One region of the Streptomyces sp. NPDC033165 genome, then DNA from elsewhere that is predicted to be linked to it. Evidence: riboswitches for the same ligand, from Rfam matches in the RefSeq annotation. Region 1 holds a riboswitch; each other region holds the start of a gene.

The links. Region 1 has a riboswitch for cyclic di-AMP ahead of ACZ5WC_RS29765 (M23 family metallopeptidase). Riboswitches for the same ligand answer to the same signal wherever they lie in the genome.
Region 2: another riboswitch for cyclic di-AMP. It lies ahead of ACZ5WC_RS25585 (M23 family metallopeptidase); the one in region 1 lies ahead of ACZ5WC_RS29765 (M23 family metallopeptidase).
Region 3: another riboswitch for cyclic di-AMP. It lies ahead of ACZ5WC_RS11500 (M23 family metallopeptidase); the one in region 1 lies ahead of ACZ5WC_RS29765 (M23 family metallopeptidase).
Region 4: another riboswitch for cyclic di-AMP. It lies ahead of ACZ5WC_RS18740 (transglycosylase SLT domain-containing protein); the one in region 1 lies ahead of ACZ5WC_RS29765 (M23 family metallopeptidase).

What each region holds. Positions count from the first base shown of each region.
Region 1 covers NZ_JBVIPK010000018.1:16,582-24,320, reverse strand. Annotated here, with positions in the region: gene ACZ5WC_RS29790 (AAA family ATPase) at 1-1,386, opposite strand, end outside; gene ACZ5WC_RS29785 (CU044_2847 family protein) at 1,430-1,756, opposite strand; tRNA gene ACZ5WC_RS29780 (tRNA-Met) at 2,338-2,411, shown strand; gene ACZ5WC_RS29775 (MerR family transcriptional regulator) at 2,536-3,282, shown strand; gene ACZ5WC_RS29770 (PP2C family protein-serine/threonine phosphatase) at 3,573-4,796, shown strand; cyclic di-AMP (ydaO/yuaA leader) riboswitch at 5,006-5,158, shown strand; gene ACZ5WC_RS29765 (M23 family metallopeptidase) at 5,170-6,204, shown strand; gene ACZ5WC_RS29760 (PrsW family intramembrane metalloprotease) at 6,256-7,689, opposite strand.
Region 2 covers NZ_JBVIPK010000012.1:143,967-151,705, forward strand. Annotated here, with positions in the region: gene ACZ5WC_RS25570 (helix-turn-helix domain-containing protein) at 1-598, shown strand, start outside; gene ACZ5WC_RS25575 (DUF6126 family protein) at 642-815, shown strand; gene ACZ5WC_RS25580 (tyrosine-protein phosphatase) at 839-1,651, opposite strand; cyclic di-AMP (ydaO/yuaA leader) riboswitch at 2,096-2,256, shown strand; gene ACZ5WC_RS25585 (M23 family metallopeptidase) at 2,260-3,246, shown strand; gene ACZ5WC_RS25590 (SGNH/GDSL hydrolase family protein) at 3,409-4,236, shown strand; gene ACZ5WC_RS25595 (STM4011 family radical SAM protein) at 4,249-5,166, opposite strand; gene ACZ5WC_RS25600 (STM4012 family radical SAM protein) at 5,174-6,559, opposite strand; gene ACZ5WC_RS25605 (STM4013/SEN3800 family hydrolase) at 6,556-7,431, opposite strand; gene ACZ5WC_RS25610 (STM4014 family protein) at 7,466-7,739, opposite strand, start outside.
Region 3 covers NZ_JBVIPK010000004.1:59,453-67,191, reverse strand. Annotated here, with positions in the region: gene ACZ5WC_RS11515 (bifunctional acetate--CoA ligase family protein/GNAT family N-acetyltransferase) at 1-1,623, opposite strand, end outside; gene ACZ5WC_RS11510 (HPr family phosphocarrier protein) at 1,797-2,078, shown strand; gene ACZ5WC_RS11505 (GntR family transcriptional regulator) at 2,260-2,967, opposite strand; gene ACZ5WC_RS11500 (M23 family metallopeptidase) at 3,189-3,989, opposite strand; cyclic di-AMP (ydaO/yuaA leader) riboswitch at 4,002-4,168, opposite strand; gene ACZ5WC_RS11495 (M16 family metallopeptidase) at 4,391-5,761, opposite strand; gene ACZ5WC_RS11490 (M16 family metallopeptidase) at 5,788-7,152, opposite strand; gene ACZ5WC_RS11485 (DNA gyrase/topoisomerase IV subunit A) at 7,419-7,739, shown strand, end outside.
Region 4 covers NZ_JBVIPK010000007.1:162,862-170,600, reverse strand. Annotated here, with positions in the region: gene ACZ5WC_RS18755 (hypothetical protein) at 1-178, shown strand, start outside; gene ACZ5WC_RS18750 (SpoIIE family protein phosphatase) at 267-2,942, shown strand; gene ACZ5WC_RS18745 (FAD-dependent oxidoreductase) at 3,027-4,388, opposite strand; cyclic di-AMP (ydaO/yuaA leader) riboswitch at 4,870-5,028, shown strand; gene ACZ5WC_RS18740 (transglycosylase SLT domain-containing protein) at 5,032-5,886, shown strand; gene ACZ5WC_RS18735 (PucR family transcriptional regulator) at 5,965-7,482, opposite strand; gene ACZ5WC_RS18730 (SAM-dependent methyltransferase) at 7,559-7,739, opposite strand, start outside.

The DNA.
Region 1 (7,739 bases):
GCCGTGCATCTGAAGGGTTGCGACCGTATACGATCTTAGGTCTTCTTGCTCAAAAAATTCGGAGTGGTCAAGATCGATCAGCGTTAGTGCCCGTCCAAATGATGCGAGCAAATCACCAGAGTCGTCTCGGCGCCGGCTGCCTACAATCACCCGAATGTTGAGGTCCGTGCAGGTTTCAACGAGGGGTGTGATTATTCGCCGGATTATCAGTCGCGCCTGTTGGGCGGTAGAAGCCTCATCTAGTGCGTCGATAATGACGGTAAAGGCATTCTGTGAGGCGCTATTCTGGCTCGCGAATCGGCCTTCGAGTGCCTCTCGTAGGCGCTCTGGAAGATATTCGATGTCTTCTGGGATTGCTGCCGAGGCTGCTGCGGCGATCTCGGTGGCAACATCTAGGGCTGTTTTACCTTTAGCGTGTACCGCGCAAGAAATAGAGCCAATTGGTGCTCTCGCTGCGCCGTCGTTAACTGGCAGCTGGTCCGATATTTCCTGGTCTGCCGTGGTGACGATTCTCCCCAGGACTGCCGACTTCCCCACGCCGGGTGACCCGGTGATAACGAGAGCCTTCCTCGTCGGCGGGCTGCTGATCCAATTGTTGATGGTGTTGAGCGCGGCGGTTCGCCCGCGGAATCGGAAGCCTTTTTCTGTCTCGATGCTAACTCCGCGAGCGCGTGGTCGCCAATGCCGTCCTGCCTCTGGATCGTCCCGTAGTGACCAGCCCCAGGAAGCAAGTGCGGACTCACCAGCTGCTTCGACTTTCCATGCGGTGAGGTCTCCGATCCTCTCCGCCGGAAATATGCGATCGATTTGCCAGAGCGACAAGGCCCGAGCATCGCCTTCGCCACTCGCCTGGCCGACCATTCCAATGACTGCATCATATTCAGGGGACCACAGCGCTGAACCGCTGAAGCCTGATTTGACGGGGTACCTGGAGTGAGTGTCGAGCCGGACCCAGCCGTAACCGAGGGCTTCACCAACTAGGCCAGCGGCGGAGTTGCCTAGTACTTCACCACCAGGAAAGCCGAATGCCCACCAATCGCGATTCACCATGTCGGTAGGAACAGGACAGCGGAGTCGAGGGGCGAGGGCTGTTGGGACAGGCTCGGAGAGAAGGAGGACGGCAGCATCTTGGATGCGCTGAAGATCAGGAGGTGGCAGCAGGATCTCTTGCACGAGGATGCGTGCAGGGGCACTCTCCTCCGCTTTGGGGAAGGCCACCCACAGGGGGTCCCCGGCATCCGCAGCGCTGCGCACGACATGAGCACAGGTGATCACCCGATGGGAGTCCAGAACGAAGGCTGATCCAAGAGAGAAGTCGTCGGCCTCCGTGCGATGGACGGCAGCAACCCAGGAGTCGTTGGCGGGCCTGGTGGGCAGATTGTCCATGACCGGTCTTCCCTGTCGCCGTCTGGTCCGCTAGCTACGCCTGCTACTGCTGAGTGGGCTCGCCAGCTGGTGTTGCGGCGTCTCGCCAAGTGAGGGTGACCTCAAAGTTGGCTTCGGTCGCAGCTTTGGCGATCAGCCAGTTTGCAGTGCCATTGACCTTGATGCCGAACTTGAGCTGAACCTCATCCGGCTTCATGGCTGCGACCTGGTCGAGTACGGTGCGTGCCGCCTGCACTGCCGGCTGGACGGCCTCGCGGACTCGAGCAATGGCAGTCTCAGCGCCAACCGGATGGAAGTTGTCGTCGGTCTCGATCTCGAAACCCACGGTGGTCTGCTCGTCCAGTGCGTACGTGACAACCTGCGAAGACATGTGGCCCCCCAAACCATGGATTGATCGATGCTACAGCCCAGGGTGGCACTTGGGGCTCATAGAAGTCACTTGCGTACTGAGGAGCTGACTCCAGTGACGGACTTGGGATTTGGCATCGTAATCCTCGACGTCCGAGGAGCGCAGGCTGGCATTCCTCTTGCGTGAGCGATGCGTGAGCGGACGTCCCGATACGAGCCAGTTCGAATCGGACTGTGTGCCACCAGCCGTCCGCTCTGACCAGGTGATGTCGGACCCGGTGGCACCGTTCGGTACCAGCTAGGCTGCTGCGACCAGGACTTTTAATCCGTTGGTTGTGGGTTCGAGTCCCACACGGCCTACCTTTCGGACCCCGCCCTGGAGTGCCTCCGGGCGGGGTCTGCTGTAGGCGGACGATGCTTCGTATCGCCCCCGCACGGCTCGCAGTTGGAAGAGGCGGCCCACGCTGCCCGGAAAGCCCCGGACGCGCCCTTCGCTGCGATCCTTCTGCTGTGTGCCGAGGAGCGGAGCCGGCCGGCGGAGGCAGGCAGCAGCGGCAGCTGGTCGAGTGCGCTCCCCGTATGCCGTAGAGTGGTGTTTACCGACGCGGGGTGGAGCAGCTCGGTAGCTCGCTGGGCTCATAACCCAGAGGTCGCAGGTTCAAATCCTGTCCCCGCTACTGAAGATGCAGGCCCGGCACGCGCACAGCGTGCCGGGCCTGAGTCGTTTCCGGGGAACAGCACCGACCCGACCGGCCCGGGACGCTTGACCTTGACGCAGCGTAAAGATCTAGCGTTTCCGGCATGGAGTGGTCCATCCAGGAAATCGCCAGAAAAGCCGGCACCACGAGTCGCACGCTCCGGCACTACGGAGACCTCGGTCTCCTCACGCCGAGCCGGATCGGGAGCAACGGCTACCGCTACTACGACCAGGACGCCCTCGTCCGGTTGCAGCGCATTCTGCTGCTGCGGGAGCTCGGGCTGTCGTTGCCCGCCATCAAGGACGTACTGGAGGGGCAGCGGGACACGGCGGTGGCGCTGCGGGCGCACCTGCGGCTGCTCGAACAGGAGCAGGCGCGCATCGGGCGGCAGATCGCCTCGGTGCGGACCACTCTCCACAAGACCCAGGAGGGGATGGAACTCATGGCTGAAGAAGTGTTCGACGGGTTCGACCACACCGTCCACGAGCAGGAGGTGACCGAGCGCTGGGGCCGGAAGGCGTACGAGGAGGGCGACCGGTGGTGGCGTTCGCTCGGGGCGGCGGAGAAGAAGGCGTTCCAGGACGAGCAGGAGGCCATCGCGCGCGACTGGGGCCGGGCCAAGGAGGCCGGGCTCGCGCCGGACAGCGAGGAGGCGCAGGACATCGCGCGGCGGCACTGCGCCTGGCTGGCGACGACGAGGGAGCCGAGCCGTTCGTACGTGATCGGGCTCGCCGAGATGTACGTCGCCGATCCGCGTTTCGCGCGGAACTACGACCGCCACGCGGATGACACCGTCACCCTCGTACGGGACGCGCTGACCGTCTACGCGGAGCGCTCGCTCTCCGACTGAGTCGACTGGGCTGGATGGGCTGGATGGGCGGGATGGCCGGGCCGGGTTGGCCGAGCCGACCGGGCGGGCCTGGGCCGGCTGAGCGGGCCGGGGCGGCCTGGGCCGGCTGAGCGGGCTTGGACTGCCTGGCCGGCCGTCGGCCGTATCGGTCACCGATGGCCGGGTCCTCGTCCGGCTTCCCCCTATTTGGCCGATGAGGAGTCGCCGCCCGGCGCGGCTCCGGGAAGCCTGGACGGGGCGCGGTACCGTCCGCAGCCGTGGGTGGACCGGGCAGGAGTGCACAGGTGGGGTTGGCCGAGAAGCGGCATGGGCGCGTGGCCGGGAGCGCCGGTGGTCTGAGCCGCGCCGTGCTCGGGTCCCCGGACGGGGCGGTGACGCCCGGCGGCAGGGGCACCCGGCGGTTCGTCCGGCTGCTGCCCGCGCTCCTGATCGTCGGCGGGCTGCTGTTCGACTCGTTGGCTCCGCCCAACTTCACCGCCGTTCCCCTGTTCGTGGCGGCGCCGCTGATCGCCGCGCCGTTCTTCTCCCGGTCCCGGACCGTCCGTACCGGCATCGCCTCGTTCCTGTCCGTCATCGCGATGCGGCTCTCCGACGGGACGTCCACCCAGGTGGTCCCGGTCATCGAGACCATCACCGTGCTGACCGCCGCGGTGCTGGCCCTCGTCATCAACGGGGTCGTGCGGCGCAGCAACGAGCAGCTGGCCTCGGCGCGGGTCATCGCGGAGACCGCCATGCGCGCCGTCCTGCCGACACCGGCCGAGCGGATCGGCGGGCTCCACGTGGCCGCGCGGTACGAGGCGGCCCAGGCGGACGAGTTCGTGGGCGGTGACCTGTTCGCCGTCGCGGACACCCCGTACGGCGTCCGTCTGGTCGTCGGCGACGTGCGCGGCAAGGGACTGGGTGCCGTCGAGACGGTGGCGGTGATCATCGGGGCGTTCCGGGAGGCCGCCGAGCAGGAGCGGTCCCTGGAGGGCGTCGCCCAGCGACTGGAGCGGGCGCTGGCGCGGGAGGGGACGCGTCGGTACGGGCTGGACGCCATGGAGGGGTTCATCACCGCCGTACTGGCAGAGATCCCGCCCGGTTCGGCCACCGTGCGGCTGGTCAACCGGGGGCATCCCGAGCCGATCCTGCTGCACGTGGACGGCGCCCTGGAGGTGCTCGCGCCCTCCGTGCCCGCGCTGCCGCTGGGGATGGACCTGGGGGTGTGGCCGGACCGGTCCGACGAGTGGGCGATGCCCGCCGGCGCCACTCTCCTGGCCTTCACCGACGGCCTGTCCGAGGCCCGGGACGCGAACGGGGTCTTCTACGATCCCGCGGCCCGGCTGCGCGGCCGGATCTTCCCCGGCCCCGAGGAGCTGCTGTCGGCGCTGACCGATGACGTACGGCTGCACACCGGGGGGCGGTCCACAGATGACATGGCGCTGCTCGCGGTGGGCCGGCCGGCGGAGGGGCAGCCGGAGCGGCGGACGACGGTGAAGATCGTGGGGCGGGGCGATGGCACGGTACGTAACTGAAGCGCGTCGCTCCGCATAACAATTGACGCAACGTCAGAAAGTGGGGTGTCGCTGAGGTGCGGTCAAGTCGCCTGATTTAGCCCGTTTCTTCCCTGTAAGTCCCCATCGAAGTCGTTAATGATCAGCAGGAACAGCTTGGATTCGGGCCCGTGTGTCTATTAACGTTCGATAACGCAGCGCGGTCGTCCCAGCCGTCGTCAGGACGGCGCCGCGCGCGAGCGCCGAATTCCGCAAGGGAACCGGGGAACCACCTACATGGGGTGAATCGGACGCCTGCGTCTCGTGAGAGACGGAGGGGCCCGTAGGAGACCTTCCTGCTCCGAACCCGTCAGCTAACCCGGTAGGCGAGAAGGAAGGAAAGGAGTGCGCCCACGTGGCGTCCAACAAGCCTGCCCCTGAGGCCCCGTCACCCTTCAGTGCCGACACCTTCGGTGGCGCGGAGCGGTCCGTGGGGGAGTGGAATCCCACCGAGGAGTCCATCCGTCCCGTGCGCGGCAGGCACCGCGTAGCCAAGCAGCGTGGTCTGGCCCGTAGCTCCACCGTCCTCGGGGTCGGCGTCATAGCGGCCGTCGGAGCGGGGGGCATGGCCACCGCTCAGGACAAGGCACCCGTCTCCATCTCTCTTCCCGATTCCATCGCGGACAACCTTCCCGACGCCAAGTCCCTTCCCGGCGTCGGGTCCTTCATGTCGGACGACGTGGAGGCCGCCCCGGTCGCCGCGGCCGCGCCGCTCACCTCCGCGGGGCTCACCAGCGCCGAGGCAGAGCAGGGCGCCACCGACGCGGGCGAGGCCCTGCGCGCCCGGATCCTCCAGCAGGCCGAGCAGCAGCAGGCCAGCGCGGACGCCGAGGCCAAGGCCGCCGCCGAGAAGGCCGCGGCAGAGAAGGCGGCCGTCGAGGCGAAGAAGCAGCAGGACGAGGCCGAGGCCAAGGCCGCCGCCGAGAAGAAGGCGGCGGAGGAAGCGGCGAAGAAGAAGGCGGAGGCCGAGCGCCTCGCCAAGCTCGCCGCCAGCTACTCCCTGCCCACCTCCTCGTACACGGTCACCTCGACCTACGGCCAGTCCGGCGCGCTCTGGTCCTCCGGTCAGCACACCGGCCTCGACCTCGCCGGGGCGACCGGCACGCCGCTCAAGGCCGTGCACAGCGGCACGATCAAGTCGGCCGGCTGGGCCGGTTCGTACGGCTACCGCACGGTGCTCGAACTGGAGGACGGCACCGAGATCTGGTACGCCCACCAGTCCTCGATCGACGTCTCGGCCGGCCAGAAGGTCACTACCGGCGACACCATCGGCCGCATGGGCGCGACCGGCAACGTGACCGGTGTCCACCTCCACCTGGAGGTCCGTACGGCGGGCGGCTCGGCGATGGACCCGATGGCCTGGCTGAACAGCAAGGGCCTCTCCGTCTGAGCCTCCTCCTCACCCCGGAACCCCGGCAGCCCTGACGCACACCCCCCGACGTCAGGGCTGCCGGTACTCGTTTCCGTACCCGGGCCCGTCTGCGTAGGCGTGTGCGTACGCGTAGCCGTGCCCCTGCCCGGGCCCGTATGCGTATCCGTGCCCGTAGCCGGGCGCGTGTCTGTACGCGTACTGCGGGCGGGTCGTCAGGCGGGCGGCCTCGGCGAGGGCCGGGGCCGCGATGTCACGGCGCTGCCAGAGGTGGTGCAGCAGCTCCCGTTCCCGTGCGGCGAAGTCGGCGCCCGCCGCGCCGTGCCGGGCCCGGCGGCGCAGGCCCGCCAGGGACGTCGCGAACGACTCGTACTCCGCGACCGCGCGGGCCGCCGCCCGGCCGCGGAGCCGGTCCCGCTGCCAGTGGCGGGCCAGGTCGCGGGCGATGCCGCGGGCCCGCATCGAGGAGAGCGCCTGCGGTTCGGCGGGGGTGAGCCAGCCCGCCGCCGCGTATGCGGGCAGTTCGGCCGCGAGCGTACGCAGCTCCCGCCGGCGCGAATGGATCGCCAGCCAGGTCACCAGGCCGAACGCCGGGACCATGACGATGCCGTACACCGCGTAGAAGCCGTACGGGCCGAAGGACGCCGAGCCGTTCCACAGGGCGTGCAGGCCCATCGCCAGAAGCAGGCCGAGCAGCGGCAGGGCGATCCGGCGGACCCGGTGGCGGCGGGCGCTGACGGCCGCGAAGCCGAAGCCGAGGCCGGTGAGGACGGTGAACAGGGGGTGCGCGAACGGCGACATCACGATCCGTACGAAGAACGTCCCCACCGTCACCGAGGCGAACCCCGAACTGCCCTGGAGCTGGTCCTCGCCGAAGGCGTTGCCCAGATAGAGGATGTTCTCGGTGAACGCGAAGCCCGTCGCGGTGAACCCGGCGACCACGATCCCGTCCACCACCCCGCTGAACTCCCGTCTGCGGAACACGAAGATGAGCAGCACGGCCGCCGCCTTCGCGCTCTCCTCGACGATGGGGGCGATCACCGTCGCCCCCAGGGTGTCGGCGCTCGCCGGGTCGGCCGTCGCGGTGGCTATCCAGCGCGTCGCGAACGAGTTGGCGATGATCGCGACAAGCGCGGCGGCGCACGCGCCCCAGGCGAAGGAGAACAGCAGATTCCGCCAGGGGCCGGGCTCGACCCGGTCCAGCCAGCGGAACGCCGCCATCAGGAGGGGGACCGGGAGCACCGCCAGGCCGAGGCCGACGAGGAAGCCTTCCGGGCCGGTCTGCTCCCGGACCAGGGCCAGGATCACCAGCCCGCACAGCACGAGCGCCAGGATCACGGCCCCGGCGCGGAACGCCTTGCTGCGCCACACCATGCCGACGCGGCGCGGCCGGTATCGCCCACGGCCACGCTCCGGCACGGCGCCCAGCACCTCGTCGAGCCGCTGCTCGTGGAGGGCCGGAACGGCCGGCCGCGCCTGCTGATGCTGCACGGAAGGGTCGGACACCATTCGACCCTAACGAGGGGCACTGACACCCGGCGATGGCGCATCCGGCC
Region 2 (7,739 bases), on a different contig from region 1:
GGACGAAGGGGCGCCGGACGAGCTCCCCGGCGTCGCATCCCGACTGCGCGAGCTGCGCCGCGGCCGCGGCCTCACCCTGGAGGGCGCCGCCCGGCGGGCCGGACTCTCCCCGGCCCACCTCTCCCGCCTGGAGACCGGCCGCAGGCAGCCGTCGCTGCCGATGCTCCTGGGGCTGGCGCGTATCTACGGTACGACGGTCTCCGAGCTGCTCGGTGAGCAGCCGCCCGAACGCGACGCGATCATCCGAGGCGGCGGCTTCGAGGGCGCGGAGGCGGACGGCTGGCTGTACCGGCAGGCCGGCGGTTCCGGCCGTGCGATGCAGGCGCTGCGCGTCCGGGTGCCCTACGGGGCCCAGGGTGACCTGGTCCGGGTGCACCCCGGCGAGGAGTGGCTGTACGTGCTCGGCGGGCGGCTGCGGGTCGGGCTCGGCGACACCGTGCACGACCTCGGCCCCGGCGACAGCGCCCACTTCGACTCGCTCACCCCGCACCGGATCGCGGCTCTGGACCACGGCGGCGCGGAACTGCTCTTCGTCCACTCCCTGCTCCAGAGCCCCGCGGCCGAGCTCTGCCTCGGCAACGCCCTCCACGTGCGCTGAGCCCTTCGTTCCACCGGCCGCGAGGCCGGCAGAGAGGACCGTCATGTCCGATTCCGAGCACTACGACCCGCTGAGCCCGCGGCACCCGAAGAAGGGTGACTCGCAGGAGCGCAGGATGCCGCGCGGCCTCGTGATCCGGCTCTTCGCCTACCTCGTGGTCGGCCATGTGATCGCGGCCTTCCTCTACCTGCTCTTCGTGGTGGCGGGCGCGGAGTGACCCGCTGACCGCGCACGAGCTCGTCAGCCCTGGTCGAGCAGCCGCTCGCGCAGCCGCTCCCGGGTCTGGGGGGAGACCTTCAGCCCCTCCGTCAGGTAGCGGTCCGTCGTACCCCAGATCTCCTCGATCGTCGCGAAGGCCGCCGCCAGGTATTCGCGCTGCGCCCCGAAGAGCGGGTTGAGGAGCTCCATCACCTCGGGGGACATCCCGGTCTCGGACATGTCGGCGCGCTGCACCTTGTACCGGCGGTGGGGATCGTTGGACTTGAGGTAGTCCGTCTCGATCGCCTCGCGCTCGACGCCGACCGCCAGCAGCGAGACCGCTATCGAGAGCCCGGCCCGGTCCTTGCCCGCGGCACAGTGCATCAGCGCCGGGACGCTGTCCTCGGCCAGTGCGTGCAGGACCCGGCTGTGCTCGGCGGTGCGGTCCTTGATCGTCGACCGGTACATCCGGATCATGCGCTCGGTGCCCTGGCCGTCCGCGAGGATCGAGCGCAGCTGCTCGATGTTCCCGTCGCGGACCAGGCGCCAGAACTCGGCGCCGTCGGCCGGGTCCGAGAGAGGAATGCTGACATTGCGGACACCGGTCAGCTCGATGTCGTACCCGTCGAACCGGTGGTCGGCGGAATTGCGGAAGTCGAAGACCGTGTGCAGCCCGAGCCCGCCGAGGAAGGCCGCGTCCTCGGCGGTGGCGTGCGCCAGGTGGCCGCTGCGGTAGAGCCGGCCGAAGGCGGTGTGCCGCCCGTCCGTGGTGGGGAGCCCGCCCACGTCGCGGAAGTTGCGGACTCCGGTCAGGACGGTCTCTGCCGGCGGGACCTGCGGCACCTGCTGTGTCACGGGGGCTCCTGGGATCTCTGGCGCCGGCGCGGCTCGCCGGCGAGGGCGCTCCCGTGACGATACGACATCGATTCGACGGAAAATCATTACGGTTGCCCGCTCCGGCCGGGGTGTCGCGGGGGTGTGTCTGACGCCGCATCACGAGCCCCGCCCGCGACATGTCCGTATTGGTGCATTTCGCAGAACATGCCCCGCTAATGGGGGAGATGGGATTCCGTGGGTGAGCGGGATCATATCCGTGACGGTCCGTGGTGATCGCTCCCCGGCCCGTTCCCGTTGCCCGTACGGAAAGCCAAGATCCGTAATCCACGGAGTGTGACCGGAAATCCGGACCGCGATCGAATCCATGATTCCCGCGCGCAACCGATGGCTTGTTCTGCTCGTCCTGACTCGTTTACGGTCACCGTCAATCCGGGCGGACCGCCTAATCCTGCCGCCGCCCGGAATTCGCACCCACCCACTCACGTGTGGCAGGAGCGGGGGACCCAGGTAAGTCGCCGACCCGGAGCGATCCGGACCGGCTCGGGGTGAAGTCGCCACCGTGCGACCGGGCATCTCCAGCCCGAACCCGACAGCTCACCTCGCAGGCGCCGGAGAGGAAATTCCCCATGCCCGCAAAGGGTAAGCACCGCCGTCCGAAGTCCGGCCCGATCTCCCGCGGCGTGCTCGCAGCGGGGACCGGCGGCGCCGCACTCGCCCTCCCGCTCATCGGCGCCACCGGAGCCAGTGCCGCGCAGCAGGCCGCTCCCGCGGTCAAGCCCGCCGCCGCGTCGGTCGCCGCCGCGCACACCGCGCCGCAGACCGCCCCCGCCGCGTCGAAGGCCGCCCCGAAGACCTACTCCGTGGTCCGGGGTGACTACCTGTCGAAGATCGCCGCCGAGCACCAGCTCAAGGGCGGCTGGCAGAAGCTGTACAAGGACAACCGCTCCACCGTCGGCGAGAACCCCAGCCTGATCCTCCCCGGCATGAAACTGACCCTCGGAGCCAAGGCGTCCGCCCCGGCCGCGCCTTCGAAGGCTGAGAAGTCCGCCCCGGCTCCGCAGGCCGCCCCGAAGAAGGCCGAGCAGGCCCCCAAGGCCGCCTCCAAGGCCGCGCCCAAGGAGGACCCGAAGCCGGACACGATCTCCGCCGACGACTCCGAGGGCTCCGGCAGCTCCGCGCGGACCGGCTCCTCCGAGGCGACCGGCTCCGGCTGGACGACCCCGCTGGCCAACGCCAACGTCACTACCCAGTACCGCGCTTCCGGCTCCAGCTGGTCCAGCGGCTACCACACCGGCTCGGACTTCCAGGCCCCCTCCGGCACCCCGATCCGCGCCATCGGCCCGGGCACCGTGGTCTCGGCCGGCTGGAGCGGTTCGTACGGCAACGAGGTCGTCATCAAGCACGAGGACGGCATGTACTCCCAGTACGCCCACCAGTCCTCGCTGAGCGTCTCCGTCGGCCAGACCGTCACCGGCGGCCAGCAGATCGGGCTCTCCGGCTCCACCGGCAACTCCACCGGCCCGCACCTCCACTTCGAGGTCCGCACCGGCCCGGGCTACGGCTCCGACGTCGACCCGATCGCCTACCTGCGACAGCACGGCGTCTCCCTCTGATCCGAGGGCAACAAGAAATGAGCGAGGGGCGGTGCGCGGCGGCGCACCGCCCCTCCGCTTATTCCAGCTTTACCAAAACCTGACCGGGTGGTCTATCTCACCACCCGTCAACCCCATATTACGGTCGCGTAGGTCACATTGAACGGTGCAGGATAGGTGCTTGTGGCAGACGATTCGAGAAACAACCAGCAGCACATCATCGGGTCGTACGCGGCGATTGGCGACAGCTTCACCGAGGGCGTCGGGGACCCCGGCCCCGACGGGACCTTCGTCGGCTGGGCGGACCGGTTCGCGGTGCTCCTCGCCGACCGGCTCCCGGCCCCCGACGTGGCGACCAGCCCGGAGGACTCCCCGCACGGGGACTTCCGCTACGCCAATCTCGCCGTACGCGGACGTCTCCTCGACCAGATCGTCGAGGAGCAGATCCCCCGCGCCAAGGAGCTGGCCCCCGACCTGGTCAGCTTCTGCGCGGGCGGCAACGACATCATCCGGCCCGGGGCCGACCCCGACGACCTGGCCGAGCGCTTCGAGCGGGCGGTCGCCGATCTGAGCAACGCCGTCGGCACGGTCATGGTCACCACCGGCTTCGACACCCGGGGCGTTCCGGTGCTGCGCCACATGCGCGGCAAGATCGCCACGTACAACGTCCATCTGCGGGCCATCGCCGACCGCTACCACTGCCCGGTGCTGGACCTGTGGTCGCTCCGCTCCGTCCAGGACCGCCGAGCCTGGGACAACGACCGGCTCCACCTGTCGCCCGAGGGCCACACCCGCGTCGCGCTGCGCGCCGCCCAGGTCCTCGGCCACGACGTGCCGGCCGATCCCGACCAGCCCTGGCCGCCGCGGGCCCAGCGCAGCACTTTCGACGAGGGACGCGACAACATCCAGTGGGCCCGGGAGTACCTCGTGCCGTGGATCGGGCGGCGGCTGCGCGGCGAGTCCTCCGGCGACCACGTCGAGGCGAAGCGTCCCGACCTCCTGCCGCTGTAGCGGTCGCGGAGGTCACGGCTCCAGCAGAGGGAGCGTACGCCGGGACGGGCTCGGCACCACGAGCCCGTCCGAAGGCATGCCCACCCCGGGTCCGGCCGGTATCCGCTCCAGGACACCGCCCGCGAACACGTCGTACAGCGGCAGCGTCTCCAGGTGCACATAGCCGATGTGGCAGTCGCACACAGCGATCGGACAGGCCCGCGGGCCGAGCGCCCGGCGGTAGCTGCCGTCGTAGAGATTGCCCAGCTCCGCCTTGACGAAGTGACAGCGCCGCACGGTCCCGTCGCCGTCCACCGAGACCACCGACTCACCCGTCCGGCAGGGCAGCCCGGCCGAGCGGTGCGGATGCCTGCTGTACGGGAACAGGGGGTCCAGCTCCGTCCACAGCTCCGCCTCCTCGTCGGTGTACGTATGCCCCTCGGCCGCGTTCACCCACAGGTAGACCTCCTCGGGCAGCGCCGCGCGCAGCCGCCGCGCCTCGTCGAGGTGTTCGTCGAAACCCACCACGCCCACGCTGTAACGGATCCCGAGCCCGGACAGCTCCCGGCACCGGCCGAGGAAACGCTCGTACGGAGTCTGCCCCGGGTGGTACGTGCACCACAGCGCGACCCGCTCCGGGTCGGCGTCCGCCAGCCAGCCGGTGCGGCAGCTCAGATTCGTCTGGATCGCCACCCGCCCGATGTGCGGCAGATGGGACAGCTCGGTCAGCGCCCTGCGGTACCAGGAACGGACCAGCCCCTCGCCCCACGGAGTGAACAGCACGGACAGCCGGTCCCCGGTCTGCTCCGCCGCCCAGCCGGTGAACCGCTCCAGCGCCTCCCGGTCCGCCGTCAGCCGCGCACGGCTGTCCCGCCGCTTGGCGAACGGGCAGTAGGGACAGTCGTAGTCGCACGAGGCGAGCGGGCCGCGGTAGAGAAGAGTCAGGTCCATGTCCCGGTCACTTCCGCTCGTACGCGGCCATCGCGGCCCGCACCCCGGGGGAGAACAGGGCGGGACCCAGCGCGTCGGAGTGGGCCAGCCCCAGCGGGGACAGCCGCAGCAGCCCGTTGGGCGCCGCCCGGTCCAGCCAGCCCCGGGCCGCGAACTTGGCCAGCTCGGCCGGGAAGTCCGCCCCCGGGTCCGTGCCGAACCGCGCGCGGTAGTCGGCGACCGGCAGCCCCGCCGCCTGGAGCAGCGACTGGAGCAGATGCCTCCGGCGCGCCTCGTCGGCGTCCACGAACCGGCCGACCTCGGCGCGCGAGAAGTCATCGGTGGCGGTGAAGCGGTCGATGATCGACCGGATCTCCCGCATGTCCACCGCGTAGTCGAAGGAGTAGTGCAGTCCCGCCGTGTAGGAACGGGCTCCGCAGCCCAGGCCGATCATGCCGTCGGTCTGGCAGGCGTAGTCCTCCGGACCGTCCTGCGCCTCGCGGGGGGCGTCGGCGCGCCGGAACATCCGCATCGACACCTGCTCGTAGCCGTGCGCCAGCAGATGGTCCCGGCCGACCGCGTACAGCCGCAGCCGCTGCTCGTCCCAGGCGGTCTGCTCCAGCGCCTCCGTATCCGGACCCACCGCCGTACCCAGGCGGTGGAGGCCGGTGAGCGGGCGGACGTACAGCGGATAGAGATACAGCTCCTCGGGCCGCCAGGCCAGCGCCGCGTCCAGCGAGGCGAGCCAGCTGCGCTCGGTCTGCCCGTCGATGCCGTAGATCAGGTCGATGTTCAGCACCGGGATCGCCGCCTCGCGGATCCGGCCGAGCGCCGCCTCCACATCGGCCCGGCGCTGCGGACGGACGGCGGCCCGCGCCTCGGCGTCCACGAAGCTCTGTACGCCGATGCTGACCCGGGTCGCGCCCCGGTCGGCCAGCACGGCCAGCCGGTCGGCCGTCGCGGTGGACGGGGAGGTCTCCACCGACAGCGGCACCGAGCGCAGGTCGGCGCTCATCCGCTTCTCCGCTGTGTCGCAGAGCCGCTCCAGCTCACCGGCGGTGAGGAAGGTCGGCGTCCCGCCGCCGAAGGCCGCCGCCGCGAACCGCACAGGACCCTCGTCGCCCAGCGCGTCCCGTACGGCCACCGCCTGCCGGTCCAGGGCGTCGAGATAGCGCGTCGTCAGTTCCTCGGGCGCGCCGATCCGGGTGAAGAGGTTGCAGAAGCCGCAGCGGACCTCGCAGAACGGTATGTGGAGATAGAGGGACAGGGCGTCCTTCGGCTCCGCCGCCCAGAGATCGCGCAGCGCGGGCCGGTCCGCCAGCGGGCGGTAGGCCGTCTTGTGCGGATAGGCGTAGACGTAACTCTCGTACGGCCGGACGGCGGGTGGCGCGGGAGTGCTGGTGGTGATCGTCATCGGGCGGTCCCGGGGTCGAGCGGTGCGGGCGGTTCGAGCAGTGCGGCAGACGCGGGCGATGCGGGAGATGCGGGCGGGTCGAGGAAGAAGTGGGCGTACGGGACGGTCCAGACGGCCGGGTGGCCGAGCCGGTGACCGGTGTAGCCGTCGTCGCCGTAGGCGGTGCCGTGGTCGGAACAGACGATGGCGAAACACCGGCGGCGGCTGCTCGCCGCGGCGAAGAGTCGACCGATGTGCCGGTCGACGTATTCCAGGGCGGCGGCGTGCGTGGCGCGCGAGTCGCCCGCCTCACGGGTCGCGCCGGCCAGATGGAACCAGTTCGGCTGATGCAGCGCCGACACGTTGACGAAGAGGAACAGCCGCTGCTCCCGGGGGAGCGCCGCGACGACCTCTTCCGCCCGGGTCACCTGTTCCTCGAACGAGGTGGGTGAGGCGACGCCGAAGCCGGGCTCCCAGTGGCTCTCCTGGAACATCCCGGGCAGCACCGAACCGAGCGGCCCCTGGCGGTTGAAGAAGCCGACCCCGCCGATGCACACCGTGCGATAGCCCTCGCCGGCCAGCCCCGACACCAGGTCCGGGGTGTCGAAGACGAACGTGCCGTCCGCCGTCGTCTCACTGCCCGCGAACCGCGCCGCGAACAGCCGCGGATGCGGCCCCGGGGAGGCGGGCGTCGGCAGGAACCCGGCGAACATCGCCTGGTGCGAGGCGTAGGTGAAGCTTCCCGGGGCATGCCGCTCCTCCCACTGGCCGCCGGGCAGATACCGGGCCAGGTGGGGGATGCGCCCGGCGGCCGCCAGCTCGACGGCGACATCGTGGCGCAGGGTGTCCAGGGTGACCAGCAGCAGATCGTGACTGCCCACGACCTCGCTCATATCGGGCGGGCCGGTTTCAGGGGTCGCGGCGGGGTCAGGAAGCGGTGACAGCACGGTGGTTCCTCGCTCGGTCCAGTACGGCGGCGACCTGCGCCGCATAGGTGTCCAGGCCCTCGGCCCCGCTGCCCGGCAGACCGGTCAGGCCGGGCAGCAGATCGCCGAAGGCGTTGACCTCGCCCACGGCGAAGCGCCGCCAGCCGGCCGTGGGCAGCAGATCGACCCCCACGCACGGCGTGCCGGGGAAGCAGGCCGCCGCCCGCTCGCACAGCGACAGCGCCTCGCGCCAGGAGCCGCCCGCCGCCGACACG
Region 3 (7,739 bases), on a different contig from region 1:
GAGGTCGCGCGGCGGGCGCGGGCGGAGCCCCTCGGCGAGGCAGGCGTCGTACGTGAGGAGGCCGAGGGACTCGGAGTTGCCGAGGATCGCGACCCGGGGGCCCGCCGGGAGCGGCTGGTCGGCCAGGAGGAGCCCGGCATCGACCATCTCGGTCACGGTGTCGACGCGGATCACGCCCGCCTGCCGCATCAGGGCGGAGACCGTGGTGTCGGGGATGCGGCTGACGGGGACGGCGTGGCCGGGCGGGCTGGTGCCGCTGTGCCGGGCGCCCTTCACCACGACGACGGGCTTCACGGCGCCGGTGCGGCGGGCGAGGCGGGTGAACTTGCGGGGGTTGCCGAGCGATTCGAGGTAGAGCAGGGCCACGTCGGTGTCCGGGTCCTCGAAGGAGTACTGGAGGAAGTCGTTGCCGGAGACATCGGCCCGGTTGCCCGCCGAGATGAACGAGGACAGCCCGGCGCCGCGCCGGTGGAGGCCGGAGAGCAGGGCGATGCCGATCGCCCCGGACTGGGTGAACAGGCCGATCCGGCCGCGGGCCGGCGACTCGGGGGCGAGGGAGGCGTTGAGCCGGACGGTCTCGGCGGTGTTGATGATGCCGAAGGCGTTCGGGCCGATGATCCGCATGCCGTACGAGCGGGCCTGGCGGACCAGTTCGCGCTGGAGCTCGCGGCCCTCGGAGCCGCGTTCGGCGTAGCCGGCGGAGAGGACGACGAGGCCCTGGACGCCGTGCTCCCCGCAGTCGGCGACGGCCTCGGGGACCCGGTGGGCGGGGACGGCGATGACCGCGAGGTCGACCTGCTCGTCGATCTCGCCGAGCGAGCGGTGGGCGGGGACCCCGTCGAGGGTGGCCAGGCCCTCGTCGAAGGCCCGGTTCACCGCGTACGTACGGCCGGTGAAGCCGGAGGCGAGGAGGTTGCGCAGGACGGTGCGGCCCACCCCGCCGGTGGTGCGTCCGGTACCGATGACCGCGACGGACCCGGGGTCGAGCAGGCGCTGGACCGAGCGGGCCTCGGCGCGCTGTTCGCGGCCGCGCTGGACGGCGAGGGACTTCTCGGTGGGTTCGAGGTCGAGGGTGAGGTGGACGGAGCCGTCCTCGAAGCTGCGGCGCTGGGTGTATCCGGCGTCCCGGAACACCTTGATCATTTTGTTGTTGGCGGGGAGCACCTCGGCGGCGAAACGCCGGATGCCGCGTTCGCGGGCGACCGCGGCGATGTGTTCGAGCAGGGCGGAGGCGACGCCACGGCCCTGGTGGGCGTCCTGGACGAGGAAGGCGACCTCGGCCTCGTCGGCGGGGGCGGAGGCGGGGCGGCCCCGGTCGTCGATGCGGTCGTAGCGGACCGTGCCGATGAACTCGCCGCCGATCGTGACGGCCAGTCCCACCCGGTCGACGTAGTCGTGATGGGTGAAGCGGTGCACATCCCGGTCGGATAGCCGGGGATACGGGGCGAAGAACCGGTAGTACTTCGACTCGTCGGACACCTGCTCGTAGAAGCTGACAAGTCGCTCGGCGTCGTCCGTGGTGATCGGCCTGATGCGCGCGGTGCCACCGTCGCGGAGCACCACGTCCGCTTCCCAGTGGTCGGGGTACGCGTGATGCGGACTCTGCTCCGGCGTGGGCTGCATGGACAAAGCCTACGGCGGGCATCCCGGTCGCGGAGGGATCGGTACCGGGGCAGTCTGATGAGGCCCGGCCGAGGGCGGCCGGGGCGCGGGGCCCGGACGGGAGGCCGGGCACAGCACTGCGCACCGCATGAGAGACTGGTCTAGACAACCGTTGATATGTGAAGGGCAGAACCATGGCTGAGCGCCGCGTAAACGTCGGTTGGGCCGAGGGCCTGCACGCCCGCCCCGCTTCCATCTTCGTCCGTGCCGCCACGGCGTCCGGCGTGCCGGTGACGATCGCCAAGGCCGACAGCAGCCCGGTGAACGCCGCCTCCATGCTCGCCGTGCTCGGCCTGGGCGCACAGGGCGGCGAGGAGATCGTCCTCGCGTCCGACGCGGATGACGCCGAGGCCGCTCTGGACCGGCTGGCGAAGCTGGTCGCCGAGGGGCTGGAAGAGCTTCCCGAGACCGTCTGACCCGTCCCGCCCGCCCCACGGGCGATCCGCCCGCCCCCACCGGACGGAAATACGTGAGAGCCGCGACCCCTTGCCGGGGCTGCGGCTCTTTCGCTTTCCCGGAGATATCCGTGCACCGGGAATTCGGGCAGCACGAATACCACCCTCCGCAATTACTCCCCCTTTGTATACGGCGCGATTGTTAATGACGGGCACTCGCGATGTTTACGCCAGGTTGCGAAGTGCTCACCCGGGGCCCGGCGGCCGCGCGGTGGCCGGGCCGGTCCGGGCGGCGGAGCCGGTGGGCCGCCACCGCGCGTTCCGCGTGCTGGGCGGTGAGCGCCCTGGCCCGCTCGGCGTCGCCCCGTGCCACGGCGTCCACGATGGCGCCGTGCTCGGCCCAGGAGTCGGCCGGGCGGACCGGCTGTTCGACCGCGTACATCCAGGCGATCTTGTGCCGGAGCTGGGTGAGCAGCGCGATCAGGCCAGGGCTCCCGGAGGCCTGGGCGAGGGTCTCGTGGAACCAGCCGCCCAGCGAGCGCAGATCCTCGCCCTCGCCCCGGCGGGCCCGCTCCTGACCGAGCCTCACCAGCCCGCGGAGCACCTTGAGGTGGGCGTCCGTACGGCGCTGGGCGGCGCGCGCGGCACCCAGCGGCTCCAGGAGCATCCGCACCTCCAGCAGGTCGGCCGCCTCCTGCTCGGTGGGCTCGGCGACACAGGCGCCGGCGTGCCTGCGGGTGACGACGAAGCCCTCGGACTCCAGGGTGCGCAGCGCCTCACGGACCGGGACGCGGGAGACCCCGTACCGCCGGGCCAGCAGCTCCTCGGTGAGGCGGCTGCCGCGCTCGTAGACACCGGAGACGATGTCGTCACGGATTGCCGTGCATACCGAATGCGCGGGAATGCGCATGTCCGAACCTCCGCCTTAATCCCCGCGAAACGCGGCCGCCCGACGTCTGTTCCGTGACTCTATTGCAATCCGCCGGAATTTCCGACGGCAGGCCGGAATCCATGGATATCAACTGGCCGGAGAAGGCCTGTCGCACACCCCGGTACGAGGGATTCCGCCGGAATTGCCGAAGGCCCCGGCGGGGAGCCGGGGCCTTCGGGAAGCGGGGTGCGCGGGTGGGGTCAGACGTTCAGACCGTGGGAGCGCAGGTAGCCGACGGGGTCCATGTCGGAGCCGTAGTCGGGGGTGGTCCGGGCCTCGAAGTGCAGGTGCGGGCCGGTGGAGTTGCCGGTGGAGCCGGACAGGCCGATCTGCTGGCCGGAGGCGACGCTCTGGCCGACGGAGACGCCGATCGAGGAGAGGTGGCCGTACTGGGTGTACGTGCCGTCAGCCATCCGGAGCACGATGTTGTTGCCGTACGCGCCGCCCCAGCCGGCCTCGACGACCGTGCCGGCGCCGACCGCGACGACGGAGCTGCCGGAGGGGGCCATGAAGTCCACGCCGGAGTGGCTGCCGGAGGACCAGAGCGAACCGCCCGCCTTGTAGCCGGTGGTGACGTGGGATCCGGCGACCGGGAGGTGGAAGGCGTTCAGGCGGGCGCGCTCGGCGGCGCGGGCGGCGCGGGCCTTCTCCTCGCGGATCTCCTTGGCACGGGCCTCGGCCTTGCGCTCGGCCTCCGCCTTCGCCTTGGCCTTGGCTTCGGCGGCGGCCTTGGCCTTCGCCTTCGCGATCGCTTCGGCCTGCTGCTGCTGCGCCTTCGCCTGGGCGTCGATCTGCTCGGCGAGGGTGGCGTCGAGGGCGATGGCCTGGGTGAGGCCGGTGTCGACGACCTTGGGCGCCTCGGCGTCCGCGGCGAGGGCCGGAGAGGCCAGCGAGCCGAGGACTCCGGTGGTGGTCAGAGCCGCGATTCCGGCGGCCTGGGCGCTCCGGCGCGTGAGGCGGCTCGGGGCACGGTGCTTCCCGGTGGCACGGGTGAACGCCATGAAGGGGCTGATCCTTTCCTTCCCTCTCGCCTACCGGGTTAGCTGACGGGTTCGGAGCAGGAAGGTCTCCTACGGATCGCCGCGCCGGGTGTGGCGCGGATCTCCGATTCACCCCAGGGACTGCGTGGGTCCCCGGCTCCCCAGGCTCGCGCCTGACGGGGACTCGGCGATCGCTGCCCGGCGCCGCGGATGCGGCATACGGGTGACGGACAGCGGAGCCGACGCTAAGCGGGCCGCCTTCCCATCACCAAACGGACAAGGGGATTTGTCGCACATCCCACAGGGCAGACAGGCAACCTCTCCACCAAATCCGACCAACTGCCTCAATAGGGCAAAAAGGGAGGACCCCGACGAACTGCTGTTCGTCGGGGTCCCGTTTGCCCCGTTGCGGTGCGCTTGCGTCAGCCGGTGACGACGGAGACCTCTCCGATGCCGAGCGCCTTTACGGGCTCCTCGATCTGAGCGGCATCCCCCACCAGGACCGTGACCAGCCGGTCCACCGGGAAGGCGTTGACGACGGCGGCGGTCGCCTCCACCGTGCCCGTCTCGGCGAGCCGGGCGTAGAGGCGGGCCTGGTAGTCGTCGGGGAGGTGCTGCTCGACCTGGTCGGCCAGGGTGCTCGCGACGGAGGCAGCGGTCTCGAACTTCAGCGGGGCGACGCCCACCAGGTTCTGCACGGCCGTCTCGCGCTCGGCGTCGGTCAGCCCCTCGGCGGCCAGCGTCCGCAGGACCTTCCAGAGGTCCTCCAGCGCCGGTCCGGTGGACTCGGTGTCCACCGAGCCGCTGATCGCGAGCATGGCCGCGCCGCCCGAGTCGGGGCCGCTGGAGCGCAGCACCTGGGCGAAGGCGCGCACGCCGTAGGTGTAGCCCTTCTCCTCGCGCAGGACCCGGTCCAGCCGGGAGGTGAGGGTCCCGCCCAGGCAGTACGTGCCGAGCACCTGTGCGGGCCACACGCTCTCGTGCCGGTCGGCGCCGATCCGGCCGATCAGCAGCTGGGTCTGGACCGCGCCGGGGCGGTCCACGATGACCACACGGCCGGTGTCGTCCGCGGTGATCGGCGGGACCGGGCGGGCCTGGCCCGCGTTGCCCGACCAGTCGCCGAGGGTGTCGGCCAGCAGCGCGTCCAGGTCGATGCCGGTGAGGTCACCGACGATCACGGCGGTCGCGGTCGACGGGCGGACGTGGGCGTCGAAGAACGCGCGCACCGCGGCCGCGTCGATCTGGCGCACCGTCTCCTCGGTGCCCAGACGCGGACGGGACATCCGGGCGGTGGCCGGGAAGAGCTCCTTGGAGAGCTGCTTGGCGGCGCGCCGGGACGGGTTGGCCTGCTCGTGCGGGATCTCGTCGAGGCGGTTGCCGACGAGGCGCTCGATCTCGCTCTCGGCGAAGGCCGGGGCCCGCAGCGCCTCGGCGACCAGACCGAGGGCCTTGGCCAGCCGGGAGGCCGGGACCTCCAGGGAGACCCGGACACCGGGGTGGTCGGCGTGCGCGTCCAGGGTGGCGCCGCAGCGCTCCAGCTCGGCGGCGAACTCCTCGGCGCTGTGCTTGTCGGTGCCCTCGGACAGCGCCCGCGACATGATCGTGGCCACGCCGTCCAGGCCCTCGGGCTCGGCCTCCAGCGGCGCGTCCAGGAAGATCTCCACGGCGACGACCTGCTGGCCGGGGCGGTGGCAGCGCAGCACGGTCAGCCCGTTGGGCAGGGCGCCTCGCTCGGGTGCGGGAAAGGCCCACGGCCGGGCGGTGCCCGGGGTCGGCTGCGGGTGGTACTCCATGGCTACTCCAGTCACGGCGGCGTCGCTCACTTGTCCGCCCCCTCGGGTGCTTCGGTGCCTGCCGTGTCCTCGACGGCCCCCTCGTCCTCGGCCGGCTCGACGGGCTCGTAGACCAGCACCGCCCGGTTGTCGGGGCGCAGGGCCGCCCGCGCCGCCTCGCGCACCTCCTCCGCGGTGATGTCCAGGACTCGTCCCACGGCGCTCAGGGCGAGCTGCGGGTCGCCGAACAGGACCGCGTAGCGGCACAGTTCGTCGGCGCGGCCCGCGACCGTCCCCAGGCGGTCCAGCCACTCGCGCTCCAACTGGGCCTGCGCGCGCTCCATCTCCTCCGGGGTGGGCCCCTCGGCGGCGAACCGGGCCAGCTCCTCGTCGACCGCGGCCTCGATCTGCTCCACCTCGACCCCGCCGGAGGTCTTCACATCCAGCCAGCCCAGCGAGGGCGCACCGGCGAGCCGCAGCAGCCCGAAGCCTGCCGCCACCGCCGTACGGTCGCGGCGGACCAGGCGGTTGTGCAGGCGGGAGGACTCGCCGCCGCCGAGCACGGTCAGCGCCAGGTCGGCCGCGTCACAGGCGCGGGTGCCGTCGTGCGGGAGGCGGTAGGCGGCCATCAGGGCACGCGCCGGGACCTCCTCGTGGACGACTTCGCGCAGCTGCTCGCCGATGATCTCGGGCAGGGTGCCGTCGCGCGGCGGCTGCTTGCCGTCGTGGGACGGGATGGAGCCGAAGTACTTCTCGACCCAGGCGAGGGTCTGCTCGGGGTCGATGTCCCCGACGATGGAGAGCACCGCGTTGTTGGGCGCGTAGTACGTACGGAAGAACGCGCGGGCGTCCTCCAGGGTGGCCGCGTCCAGGTCGGCCATGGAGCCGATCGGGGTGTGGTGGTACGGGTGGCCCTCGGGGTAGGCGAGGGCGGTGAGCTTCTCGAACGCGGTGCCGTAGGGCACGTTGTCGTAACGCTGGCGCCGTTCGTTCTTGACGACGTCGCGCTGGTTCTCCATGGACTCCTCGTCGAGCGCGGCGAGGAGGGAGCCCATACGGTCGGCTTCCAGCCAGAGGGCCAGCTCCACCTGGTGGGTGGGCATGGTCTCGAAGTAGTTGGTCCGCTCGAAGCTGGTCGTCCCGTTGAGCGAGCCGCCGGCCCCCTGGACGAGCTCGAAGTGGCCGTTCCCCTTGACCTGGCCCGAGCCCTGGAACATCAGGTGCTCGAAGAGGTGAGCCAGACCGGTGCGTCCCTTGACCTCGTGGCGCGAACCGACGTCGTACCAGAGGCAGACCGCGGCGACCGGGGTCAGATGGTCCTCGGAGAGCACCACACGCAGGCCGTTGGCCAGGCGGTGCTCGGTCGCTGTCAAGCCGCCGGAGCCGGCCTGTGCGGTGGCCGTGTGACCCATGGGCATGTACGTCCCTTCGATCGCGATACTGGACTTCCTGACCGGTACTTCCTGCCAGACCTGCCACTCTAAGCAAGCGCACCGGCACCTGGCGAAGTTCCCGTTCCGCGGAAGTTTCCGTCGATGGTGCCTCAGGCCGCGCCGCCTCGGACCGCTTCGGACGGGTCGAGGTCCGCGTTGTCGGTGCGGCGGTCCACAATGGTCCGCATCAGTACCCCAGGTTGTCCGATCAGAATCCGTGTATCCGAGAAGGAGTCGCAGCCGCGATGGCCCGCCGTAGCATGAAGACCCCGCCGCCGGACGACTTCGAGGAGAAGATCCTCGACATCGACGTCGTCGACGAAATGCAGGGCTCCTTCCTTGAGTACGCGTACTCGGTGATCTACTCCAGGGCCCTGCCCGACGCCCGCGACGGCATGAAGCCGGTGCACCGGCGCATCGTCTCCCAGATGAACGAGATGGGGCTGCGCCCCGACCGCGGCTATGTGAAGTGCGCCCGCGTCGTCGGCGAGGTCATGGGCAAGCTGCACCCCCACGGCGACGCGTCGATCTACGACGCCCTGGTGCGGATGGCGCAGCCCTTCTCG
Region 4 (7,739 bases), on a different contig from region 1:
CTACAGCATCGACACCTCCTACCCGGAGGTCGGCTCCACCGACATCGGCCTCTACTCCGTGGGCCGCGACGGCCGTGCGGTGACCGTCGTCGAGTGGGGCCAGCTCGGCGAACTGGACGGCGCGCCGCTGGGGGGATTCAGGAAGACGACCCGCACCGCCGTCGCCAAGATGTACTGACCTCCGCACCCGCGACCGGCCGCCGACGGGGGGGCGGCCGGTCGTGCCGGAGGTGCGAGGCCCCCCTGACCGGGAGCATCCTGGCTGTGTGACCCGGCACGGTACGACCCGGCACACCCCGCCCGCCGGCAGCGGGGACACGGACGGGGCGGGCGAGGACGGCCGCGTACCGGACGAGCTGTCCCTCGTCCTCGCGCAGTCCCTGGTCAGCGCCGTCGAGTCGTCCGACGGCTACGCGGGCGGGGTGTACCTGCGCACGGGGACGCCGGGGCTGCTGCGGCTCGCGGTACTCGCCGGACTGCCGGGCCCGCTGTTCCGGCCCTGGTGGCGGATGCATGTGAACCGCCCCTTCCCGGTCTCCGAGGCCTACCGCTCGGGGCGGCCCGTACTGCTCGCCGACGCGGAGGAGGCGATGCGGCGCTTCCCGCAGCTGATGGCCGGGCTGCCGTTCCCGTTCGGTTCGCTGTGGGTCCCCGTCACCGGGCCCCTCGGCAGCATGGGCGTACTGGCCGTTCTGCGGGCCTCCACCCCGGGGCGGCCGATCGCCGCGGCCGACGGCGACCGGCTCCACCGGCACGGCCAGCGGCTCGGTGACGCGCTCACCGATCTGGAGCGGCGGGGCATCGACTGCGTATGGGAGACCGAGCCGGTCCCCGTGCAGCTGCCCGCCGCCACCGCGCCCCCGGTGCGGGTCGGCCGCTTCGACTGGGACCTGCACTCCGGGCAGGTCGCCGCCGACGACGAACTGTGCGCGATCCTCGGCTTCGAGCCCGCCGCCTTTCCCGGCACCGTCGACGCACTGGCCGCGCGGCTGGTCCCCGAGGACGTGTACGGGCTGTGGGCCCTGGCCCGGCAGACGGTGGAGTCGGCACAACCGGTCGTCCGCCGCATGCGGCTGCGCGGCCCCGACGGCCGGTCCCATCTGCTGGAGCTCTCCGGCCGCTGGACCCACCCGGACGGCGACGCCGACTCCAGCCATCTGACCGGGTTCCTGGTCGACCTGGGCGCGGGCCCCGTCGTGCCGGAGGCCGCCGACCGGCTGCCCCGGGGCGTCCTCTCCCTGGACCGGCTCGGCCGGATCACCTACGCCAACGGACTCGCCGAAGAGCTGCTCGGGCACTCCCGCACGGAGCTCGTCGGCCGTCTGGTGTGGCAGGCCCTGCCGTGGTTCGGGCACGAGGCGTACGAGGACCACTACCGGGCCGCCATGATCGCCCACGAGCCCGTCCACTTCCTCGCCCGCCGCCCGCCCTCCCGCTGGCTGTCCGTCTCCCTGTATCCGGGCCACGACGGGGTGAGCGTCGTCCTCCAGGCGACCGACCGGCCGGCCTACGCCCCCGGATCGGTCACCGCCCCCGGCCTGGGCATCGGCTCCACCGCCGACCGCTCCTCCGCGCTCTACCGTCCGGTGGCCCTCGCCATCGCGCTGACCGAGGCGGTCACGGCCCGTCAGGTCTCCGCCGTGGTCACGGAGGAACTGCTGCCCGCGTTCGGCGGCCGCCAGCTCGCCATCTATCTGCTGAACGAGCGTCATCTGCACCTGGCGTGGGAGACGGGGTTCCCCAAGGGCTTCCTCGACCGCTTCGACGGGGTCGGACTCGACGTCAGGATTCCCGGGGTGGAGACCCTGACCACCGGCCGCCCGATCTTCTTCGAGTCCATGCAGCACCTGGCCGAGGCCTACCCGGGCATCCCCATCGACGCGGACGTCGGGGCCCGGGCCTTCCTGCCGCTGATCGCCTCGGGGCGGCCGGTGGGCTCCTGCATCCTCGGCTTCGACCGGCCGCGCGGCTTCAGCCCGGAGGAGCGCACGGTCCTGACCGCGCTGGCCGGGCTCATCGCCCAGGCGCTCCAGCGCGCCCAGCGTTACGACAGTGAGTCGGCCCTCGCCCGCGGACTCCAGGACGCCCTGCTGCCCCACCGGCTGCCGGAGGTCGACGGGGTGGACACGCTGGGGCGCTATCTCTCCGGCACCCAGGGCATGGAGGTGGGCGGCGACTGGTACGACGTCATCGAGACCGGTCACGAACTCGCGCTGATCATCGGCGATGTCCAGGGCCACGGTGTCGCCGCCGCCGCGACGATGGGCCAACTCCGCAGTGCGGTGCGGGCGTTCGCGCTGAGCAACCACGACCCGCAGGAGGTGATGAGCGGGACGAACCGGCTGCTCATCGACCTCGACCCGGGCCAGTTCGCCAGCTGCTGCTACGTGGTCCTCGACCCGGCGACCGGGGTGGCCCGTGTCGTACGGGCGGGGCATCCGCAGCCCGTGCTGCGAAGGCCCGACGGCCGGACGGAGGTGCTGGACCTGCCCGGCGGCATCGTGCTCGGGATCGACGGACAGGCGGTCTATCCGGTCACCGAGATGCGGCTCGAACCGGGCGCCATGCTCGCGCTCTTCACCGACGGCCTGATCGAACGCCCCGGTACCGACATCGACGAGGGGATCGAGCGGCTGCGCGCCACGATCGAACGCATCGGCGCCGTCCCGCTGGCCGACACGGCCGACCAGGTCATCGGGGAGGCACGAGCGGCCATCGACCGCCCCGACGACATCGCGATCCTGCTGGCCGCCCGCTGGGCCGGGACCTCGACGGTCCGTCGGCCCGCCGAGGCGCACACCCCCGGACCGGACCTGTGGCGGACGTTCCGGGGTGCGGAGCCGGGGCGCACGGCCGAGGCCCGGGGCCGGCCCCGCACGGATGGCGGCACGGCGGCCCCGGGTCCCGCCCGGACGGACGTCAGCCCCGGTCGGGACCGGTGAGGGCCCCGTCCAGGGCCGGGCGGTGTCCGCCGGGACGTGCCCGGCCGACGGTCAGGTCCGGCGCCCGGGGCGCCCGGCCGACGATCAGGCGCCCGAGGCCTTGAGCATGCCCTCGCGCTCCACGACCTTGATCCGCTCACGGCCCTGGGCCGCGCCGAGCGCCTGCTCGTGCGCGTCCAGCCTGTGCCAGCCCTCCCAGGTCGTGTACCGCACGCCCCGGTCCTCCAGGAAGGCCTCGACGGCCTCGGGGGCGGGCGTCGCCGGCTCGGGCAGCCGACCGGCGGCGCGGTCCTCCAGGAGGCAGGCCACCGTCTCGTTGGCGTCGCCCTTCGTGTGGCCGATCAGGCCGATCGGACCGCGCTTGATCCAGCCCGTGACGTAGACCGAGGCCATGTGTTCGTCCCCGGCGATGACCCGGCCCGCCTCGTGCGGGACGGTGCCGGAGGCCACGTCGAAGGGGAGCTTGGACAGCTCCTCCGAGTAGTAGCCGACGGCGCGGTAGACGCTCTGCACGTCCCAGTCGGTGAACTCTCCGGTGCCCCGGACATTGCCGGTGCCGTCCAGCTCGGTGCGCTCGGTGCGCAGCGCCGCGACCTTGCCGTCCTCGCCGAGGATCTCGACGGGGGACTCGAAGAAGTGCAGGAACAGCTTGTGCGGGCGGTCGCCGACATCGCGGATCGCCCAGTTCTCCAGGGTCTGCGCGACCATGTTGGCCTGCTTGTTCTCCCGCCGGGTGGCGATGGAGCCCTCGTCGTACTCGATGTCCTCGGGGTTGACGATGACTTCGATGTTGGGGGAGTGGTCCAGCTCCCGCAGCTCCATCGGGCTGAACTTGGCCTGCGCCGGGCCACGCCGACCGAAGACATGAACCTCCAGCGCCTTGTTCGCCTTGAGGCCCTGGTACACGTTGTCCGGGATCTCGGTGGGCAGCAGCTCGTCCGCCGTCTTGGCCAGGACCCGGGCCACGTCCAGCGCCACGTTGCCCACGCCGAGGACGGCGACCTTCTCCGCGGTCAGCGGCCAGGTGCGGGGGACCTCGGGGTGACCGTCGTACCAGGAGACGAACTCGGCCGCGCCGTAGGAGCCGTCCAGGTCGATGCCGGGGATGTCGAGAGCCCGGTCGGCCTCGGCGCCGGTGGAGAAGATCACGGCGTCGTAGAACGAGCGCAGGTCGTCCAGGCCGATGTCGTTCGGGTAGCTGACGTTCCCGAAGAGGCGGATCTGCGGCTTGTCCAGCACCTGGTGGAGGGCCTTGACGATGCCCTTGATCCGGGGGTGGTCGGGGGCCACGCCGTAACGGATCAGGCCGAAGGGCGCGGGCATGCGCTCGAAGAGGTCGATGGAGACCCCCGGGTCCTGGCAGACCTCGGATTTGAGCAGCGCGTCCGCAGCGTAGATACCGGCGGGGCCGGCTCCGACAATGGCGACGCGGACGGGGCGTGTCATGGCGTGGTGTTCCTTCGGGGCGGGCGAACGCGGGCAGGTACAGCGTACGTCGGAGGTAAGGGTTGGCTTACTAGTCTCCACCCCACACCGTAAGCGATCGCCCGGCGAGCGCTTCGACCGGCCCTGACCAGCGTGCCCGATAAGTCCATTTCGCCATATCGATATGGGTGATTTACCTCCTTTGGAACTCTCATCCGTAAAGGGCTTATTAGGGCGCTTGAGGCATTTGCCTGGCCGTGTTTTCGCCACCTCCGGTGGAAGTGGTGAGCGTCACGTCGCGGGGCGCGGACGGTGATCCGGAGGGTTCGGTTCCCTTCTGTGCGAAGAAAGTTGACGCGGTGACGGTGCGGCCCCCGTCGGAAATCCCCTGTTTCGATCATGCGGAAAAACAGCGATGCGGAATGCGGGGCTTGTTCCGTTCGGCGTTTCTCGCCTACGGTCACCGTCAATCCGGATGGAACGCCGAATCCTGCCGCCGTCCGGGAATCCGAAACCCACTCACGTACGGCAGGAGCGGGGGACCCAGGTAAGTCGCCGAACCGTTACCGGAACGGCTTGGGGTGAAGTCGCATGCCCATGCGGCCAGACATCTCCCGTCTGAACCCGACAGCTCACCTCGCAGGCGCCGGAGAGGAAATTCCCCATGCCCGCACAGGGTAAGCACCGCCGTCCCAAGTCCACCTCGCTGAGCCGCGGCCTCGCCGCCGTGACCACGGGCGGAGCCGTTCTCGCTCTCCCGGTGATCGGCGCCACCACCGCCTTCGCGGCCCCCGCCCCGGCCGCCCAGCAGCAGGCCGTGGCCCCGGTCTCCGTGGCCGCCCAGGTGAATTCCGCCACCAAGGCCGCTTCCGGGTCCGCCGTGAAGTCCGCGCCCGCCAAGCATTCCGTGGCGGCCGGGGAAACCCTTTCCAAGATCGCCCGCGAATATTCCGTCAGCGGCGGTTGGAAGAAGCTCTACGAAGGGAACCGGAAGGTCGTCGGCGGTAATCCCGACCTCATTCACCCGGGTCTCACGCTGACCATCGGCGCCAAGGCCGCCGCCCCGTCGGAGGACAAGTCCGGCAAGGCCTCCGCGAGCGCCGCCCGCGGTGAGTCGGCTGACCGCGCCGACCGTTCCGAGCGCGCCGCGGCCCCGGTCGCGAAGGCCGCCCCGGCCGCCGAGAAGCCGACCGCGTACACGAACGACCTCGACGGCTGGATCAAGGAGTCGCTGGCGATCATGGCCGAGCGCGGCATCCCCGGCAGCTACGAGGGCATCCACCGCAACATCATGCGCGAGTCCTCCGGCAACCCGAACGCCATCAACAACTGGGACTCCAACGCCGCCAAGGGCACCCCGTCCAAGGGCCTGCTCCAGGTCATCGACCCGACCTTCCAGGCCTACCACGTGCCCGGCACCTCGACCGACAGCTACGACCCGGTCGCCAACATCACCGCCGCGTGCAACTACGCCGCCGACCGCTACGGCTCCATCGACAACGTCTTCGGCGCCTACTGACCGAGGCGCGGAGACCCGGAAGGCGGTGCCACCCGTTCGCGCGGTGGCACCGCCTTCCGCCGTTTCCCGCTGCCGCCGTCAGGTACGCCGGTAGGTGCGGCCGCCGCGCCGGGGCAGGGCGCGCGGGTCGTCCGCGCCGTCGGTGGCCGCGGTGGTTTCGAGAGCGAGGTGGAGCTCGGCGCGGACGGCGGCGTCATCGAGGTTCCGGTCGAGATGCTCGGCGCACTGGGCGAGCCAGACCGTCAGGGTGGTGCGGTGGACGTGCAGTTCGGTCGCGGCGGGCGCGGTCTTCGCGTGGTGGCGCAGCCAGCAGGCCAGCGCGATCCGCAGGTGCGGTTCGAGACCGCCGACCAGACCGGTGGCCCAGGAGAGGGCGGGGGCGGTGTCGAGAATCCCGGCGGGCAGCGTCTTCAACCGGGCTGGACCGTACGGGCCCGCGGCCGCTTGGCTTCCCGGCGGCGTCGGGCCCGAGTCCCCCTGCCCGCCGTCGTGAGCGTGGCCGTTGTGGTCGCCGGAGGCGGGAGCGCGGAGGGCGAGGAGGAGATGGGCCCGCACGGTGGCGTCGTCGAGGTCCGTGCCGAGCAGGGCGGTCAGCTCGCGCAGCCGGGTGCGGAGGGTGCCGGCGGAGATACCGAGCGCGGCGGCGGCGCGCGGGGTGCTGCCGGTGCGCAGCCACACCAGGAGCAGGTGCCGGTGCTGCGGGGTGAGCGGGCCGAGGACGGCGGCCGCCCACCGGCTGTAGGAGCCGGGGTCCAGGAGGCGGACGAGCTGTGTGGCGCCCACGGCATCGGCGGGGACGACGCGGTGGGCGGGGGTGGCGCTGTGCCGGGCGGCGGCCGCGTCCGCGTGCGCGGTGGGCATGTCCGCGAGCGGGAGCGGTCCGGCGAGGCCCGCGAGGAGGTGGTGGCGTTCACTGACCCGGGAGACCAGGCGGAGGATCCGCCCGTTGTCCTGGCCGCGGTGGAGTTCGGCGACCAGGAGCTCGCCGTCCAGCTCGCCGATCAGGGCGCAGGAGCCGCTGTGCCCGGCGAGGGAGGGGCGGGCGGCGCGCCAGAGGACCTGGTGGGCGGTGGGAACGTCGGGGCCGGTGAGCCGGTAGACCGTGACATGCGTGAGGCCGTCGGCGCCCAGGGTGTCGGTGACGGCGGTGGTGTGGCCGCCCAGGAGCAGCCGGAGCAGCGTGGAGTGCAGCCGCATCTGCTCGGCGCGCAGTTCGGCGGCGCGCTGCCCCCGGACCTCCAGCAGGGCCGCGGTGGTGGTGGCGACGAGGGCGGTGTGCTCGGCGCGGACGACGGGCGCCGGGTGCAGGACGAGGACGGCGCCGGCCGCCGGCCGCAGGACGTGGTGCGGGTGGTCCTGCGGGTGGGACGCCGCCCGGACGCCGGCGGCGGCCGCGACGGCGGGGGTGCTGTAGACGGCTCCGGCGATCGGGTCGGCCAGCACTGCCGAGCCGTTGATCAGGGTGGCGGCCTCGCTGATCAGGTGCGCACCGGAGCGCATGGCGGCCCGCAGGAGCCGGTCCGCCGCGGCTTCCCGTGTATCGCGGGCGCGGAACGGATCGGCTTCGAAGGGCTCTGCCGTACCTCTGGTGCTCATGCTGTACGCCTCTGCGGGCCGAGCGCGCCGCGCACCGGTCCATCCCGGTGCGCGGCGCGGCGGTTGCGGACAGGGGTTACGGGATGCGGGCGACGGCCCCCCACCCGGCCCGGGCCGTGGTGGTGCCGGTGTTCGCGTCGGGCCGCCAGTTCGGCCAGGACACCATCCCCGGCTCCACCATCTCCAGCCCGTCGAAGAACGCGATCGTCGTCTCCGGCTCCCGGAAGATGTACGGGATGGCGCCGGATGAGTTGTAC